2 regions of the Pseudomonas sp. GQ91 genome follow, and region 2 is predicted to be linked to the other one. Evidence: predicted binding sites of a transcription regulator. Region 2 holds the regulator's gene; the other holds the start of a gene.
The links. The regulator FliA, encoded in region 2, starts transcription of late flagellar genes. The targets are predictions, from matches to a motif close to CTAAAGTTTNNNNNNNNNNNGCCGNTAA.
Positions count from the first base shown of each region.

Region 1: a site for FliA is predicted at 1,460-1,487, ahead of AC6CIA_RS17995 (flagellar protein MotY). Genes of this name have one in related genera too.

Region 1 is NZ_JCAXED010000011.1:157,309-159,705, forward strand. Features, by position in the region: gene AC6CIA_RS17990 (argininosuccinate synthase) at 1-358, opposite strand, end outside; gene AC6CIA_RS17995 (flagellar protein MotY) at 488-1,396, opposite strand; gene pyrC (dihydroorotase) at 1,553-2,397, shown strand, end outside.
Region 2 is NZ_JCAXED010000008.1:94,671-97,067, reverse strand. Features, by position in the region: gene AC6CIA_RS13810 (protein phosphatase CheZ) at 1-254, opposite strand, end outside; gene AC6CIA_RS13805 (chemotaxis response regulator CheY) at 273-647, opposite strand; gene fliA (RNA polymerase sigma factor FliA) at 818-1,558, opposite strand; gene fleN (flagellar synthesis regulator FleN) at 1,555-2,388, opposite strand.

The DNA of each region.
Region 1 (2,397 bases), on a different contig from region 2:
TGGCACCGTGGGAAATGGCGTCGGCGCCGGTTTCGTTGGCGATTTCGATCAGGCGCTTGGCGATCAAGGGACGTGCGATGGAGGTACCCAGCAGGTACTCGCCTTCGTAGACAGTGTTGGCGCGAAACATCGGGAAAACGAAATCGCGGACGAACTCTTCGCGCAGGTCGTCAATGTAGATCTCCTTCACGCCCATGGCTTGCGCCTTGGCACGTGCAGGTTCGACCTCTTCGCCCTGACCCAGGTCAGCGGTGAAGGTCACCACTTCACAGTTATAAGTATCCTGCAGCCACTTGAGGATCACCGAAGTGTCCAGGCCGCCGGAATACGCGAGAACGACCTTGTTTACGTCGGCCATGCCATCACTCCACGGGGTTTTACGGAAAGCCGATGATTCTACCGTTCAAAACCGTGAAATTACAGGGGCGCGACAGCAAATGAAGATAAAGCGACAGATTATGTCGGGCTCGCGACGAATGGCCGCACCTCAGGAGGTGGCGGCCGCGTTCGCCGGGGCGGTGGCCTGGGGCGCCGGTTTCTCGGGGACAGGCACCCGGTCCAGGTGAATATTCACACGCCGGTTCTTCGCCCGGTTGGCGGGGCTGGTATTTGGCACCAGCGGATAACGTTCGCCATGGAAACGCAGGACAATCTGCGACTCGGGAACACCGTTGGCCTTGAGGAAATCCATCACGGCCAGGCCACGGCGACGGGAAAGGTCGCGGTTGGCCAGGCGATTGCCGCTGTTGTCCGAGTGGCCGTCCAGTTCGATATGGTTGACGGTGGGGTCGGCCTTGATGAACTCCAGCATGACCATCAGCTTGGCCTTGGCGGCCGGGTCCAGATCGATGCCGCCACCCGGAAAGCCCACTTGGGTCTGCTTGATCTGCTCGAAGTTCATCGGCAGCAGTTTTGCCGTACACAGTTGATAGTCGTTGTAGGCCTTGTTGAACTTCACCGGCAACAGGCGGATTTCGGAATAGCCGCCATCCCGTGAATAGTGGCGCACTGTTGGGCTACGCCCCTCCAACAGACCATTGAACAAACGCCCGGCCTGGGCCTGGGAACTGTTGAACAGCACATCACCGCTGCCGGCGCGCACTGCGCCGAGATTGATATCACCGCGTCCCGGCTGCCACGGCGCCGCGGCCGCGAGTAATGTCGCGGAACCAGCGCCCAGCGAACCGTTGTAGGCTTTCAGGCGAAATGTCGCCTGCTCGCCGGCGCGGCGCAAGAACTCGCCAGAACCAAAATCGGCAATCGGCTGGCTCAAGCGGCATTCGAACTTGTCGCCTTCCACCTTCCACTCGACATTCTCCAGGCGCGTCTGGAACGTCAGGGCCATCGCGGGCAAGCTGGCGAATACGCTGAGCAGGGCTAGATAATGCTGGCGCACGGGCGGCTCCACTGGTTTCTACAACACATCAAGGCGTCATACGTCGTTAAGGCATACCCAGGGATATCGGTAGCATTCAGCAAAACTTGATAGCGGGTGCCTGCGAGTGTCTTTTCCGGTAGCATTCCCACCAGATTGACCCGCCTGGAATCCCCAATGTCCGACCGCCTGACCCTGCTGCGTCCCGACGACTGGCATATTCATCTTCGCGATGGTGCTGCGTTGCCCCACACCGTGGCCGATGTAGCGCGCACGTTTGGCCGTGCCATCATTATGCCTAACCTGGTACCTCCGGTACGCAATGCCGCCGAAGCCGACGCCTATCGCCAGCGCATCCTGGCTGCGCGCCCCGCCGGCAGCCGCTTTGAACCGTTGATGGTGCTGTACCTGACCGACCGTACCCAGCCCGAAGAAATTCGCCAGGCCCGCGCCAGCGGTTTTGTGCACGCCGCCAAGCTGTACCCGGCCGGCGCGACCACCAACTCCGACTCCGGCGTGACCAGCATCGACAAGATCCTGCCGGCGATCGAAGCCATGGCCGAAGTCGGCATGCCACTGCTGATCCACGGTGAGGTGACCCGTGGCGATGTCGATGTATTCGATCGCGAAAAGATCTTCATCGACGAACACATGCGTCGCGTGGTCGAACTGTTCCCGAGCTTGAAAGTGGTGTTTGAACACATCACCACCGCCGACGCCGTGCAATTCGTCACCGAAGCCTCGGCCAACGTCGCCGCGACCATTACCGCGCACCACCTGCTGTACAACCGCAACCACATGCTGGTGGGCGGGATTCGACCGCACTTCTATTGCCTGCCGATCCTCAAGCGCAATACCCACCAGGTTGCACTGCTCGATGCCGCCACCAGCGGCAACGAAAAGTTCTTCCTCGGCACCGACTCGGCGCCCCACGCCCAGCACGCCAAGGAAGCCGCATGCGGCTGTGCCGGTTGCTACACCGCCTACGCGGCGATCGAGTTGTATGTCGAAGCGTTCGAGCA
Region 2 (2,397 bases):
GCATCGGTGATCTGCGAAATCTCTTCGGCCTGGGGCATGCGCGGGTCAATCTGGAAGTTGACGATTGCACTGTGCAGCTCACGGGTGAGCTTGCCCACTTCCTGATACAGGCCGCGGTCGCGGGTCTGATTGAGCTCATGGATCAACTGCACCGCGTCGCCGAACTTGCCTTTTTCCAGGCATTCGACCAACTGGTGAGCGTGTTTTTTCAGGGTCGATTCAAAATCGTCCTGCGATAGTTCGTTATGCTCCATAGCTCCCCCGTGGCGGCATCAACCGTGGATACGTTCGAAGATCTTTTCGATCTTCTCTTTCAAGGCCAATGCTGTGAATGGCTTGACCACGTAACCATTGACCCCGGCCTGGGCGGCTTCGATGATCTGTTCGCGCTTGGCTTCGGCGGTCACCATCAACACCGGGAGGCCACGCAGTTTTTCATCCGCGCGCACATGGCGCAGCAACTCGATACCGGTCATGCCTGGCATGTTCCAGTCGGTTACCAGAAAGTCGATACTGCCGCTGTTGAGAATCGGAATCGCCGTAAGACCGTCGTCCGCCTCGACCGTGTTAGTGAACCCAAGGTCACGCAACAGGTTTTTTATGATCCGCCGCATCGTTGAGAAGTCATCAACGATGAGGATTTTCATGTTCTTGTCCAATTCGACCTCCAAGCAGTCTTAAACGCGTCCAGCACCTGGCCGCGCCATATCATTCAACAGGCATTACACAAAAAGGACTGCAGGGGTCGCACCACGGGCCGCTCCCGCCCAGGCCAAGCGCCCGGACGGTAACGTTCACAGTGTCCCCACACTGCCTGTCAGCGCGCGCGCCACTCTCCCAAACGCCCCCGCAAACGGGCCGCGCATTGGCTGTGCAATTGGCTGACCCGCGATTCGCTGACACCCAGGACCTCACCGATTTCCTTGAGGTTCAGCTCTTCGTCGTAGTACAGCGCCAACACCAGCCGCTCACGCTCCGGCAGATTGGCGATTGCATCCGCCAACGCACTCTGGAAACGCTCATCTTCCAGATCGCGCGACGGTTCGAGATGACCACTCGCGCCGTCCTCGTGCAGCCCTTCATGCTCGCCATCCTGTAACAGGTCGTCGAAACTGAACAAGCGGCTGCCCAAGGTATCGTTCAAAATCCCGTAGTAATCGTCGAGACTCAATTGGAGTTCGGCCGCAACTTCATGATCTTTAGCGTCACGACCGGTTTTTGCTTCAATTGAGCGAATTGCGTCACTCACCATCCGAGTATTGCGGTGTACCGAACGCGGCGCCCAATCCCCCTTACGCACTTCATCGAGCATTGCGCCACGGATGCGAATCCCCGCATACGTCTCGAAACTCGCGCCTTTGCTCGCGTCGTACTTGGTCGACACCTCGAGCAGGCCGATCATGCCCGCCTGGATCAGGTCTTCGACCTGGACGCTGGCGGGCAGGCGTGCCAGCAGGTGATAGGCAATGCGCTTGACCAGAGGCGCATAGCGCTCGATCAACTCGCCCTGACTGTCACGTGCCGAATTCTTGTAAAGGTTGTAGCCGCTTGATGTCATAGCACCGGTCCTGCGCTCGTCTGATGCACCAATCGCTCGACGAAAAACTCCAGATGCCCCCGAGGATTGGCGGGCAGTGGCCAGGTATCGACCTTCTGGGCGATAGCCTTGAACGCCAACGCGCATTTGGAACGAGGGAACGCTTCATAGACTGCACGCTGCTTTTGCACAGCCTTGCGCACACACTCGTCATAGGGCACTGCGCCGACGTATTGTAAGGCGACATCGAGGAAACGATCCGTGACCTTGGTCAACTTGGCGAACAGGTTGCGCCCTTCTTGCGGGCTCTGGGCCATGTTCGCCAAGACCCGGAAACGGTTCATGCCGTAGTCACGGTTGAGCAGCTTGATCAGTGCATAAGCGTCGGTGATCGAGGTCGGCTCGTCGCACACCACCAGCAACACTTCCTGGGCTGCACGCACGAAGCTGACCACCGACTCGCCGATCCCGGCGGCGGTGTCGATCACCAGTACGTCGAGATTGTCGCCGATATCACTGAAGGCCTGGATCAGGCCGGCATGCTGCGCCGGACTCAGATGAACCATGCTCTGGGTGCCCGAGGCGGCCGGTACGATGCGAATCCCGCCAGGCCCCTGCAACAGCACATCGCGCAGCTCACAGCGGCCCTCAATGACATCAGCCAGGGTATGTTTGGGCGTCAGTCCCAGCAGAACGTCGACGTTCGCCAGCCCCAGGTCGGCATCCAGCAGCATGACGCGGCGGCCAAGCTCTGCCAGGGCCAGGGACAAATTCACTGACACGTTAGTCTTGCCGACGCCACCTTTGCCGCCGGTCACCGCGATCACCTGTACGGGATGCATGCTGCCCATGTGCTTTCT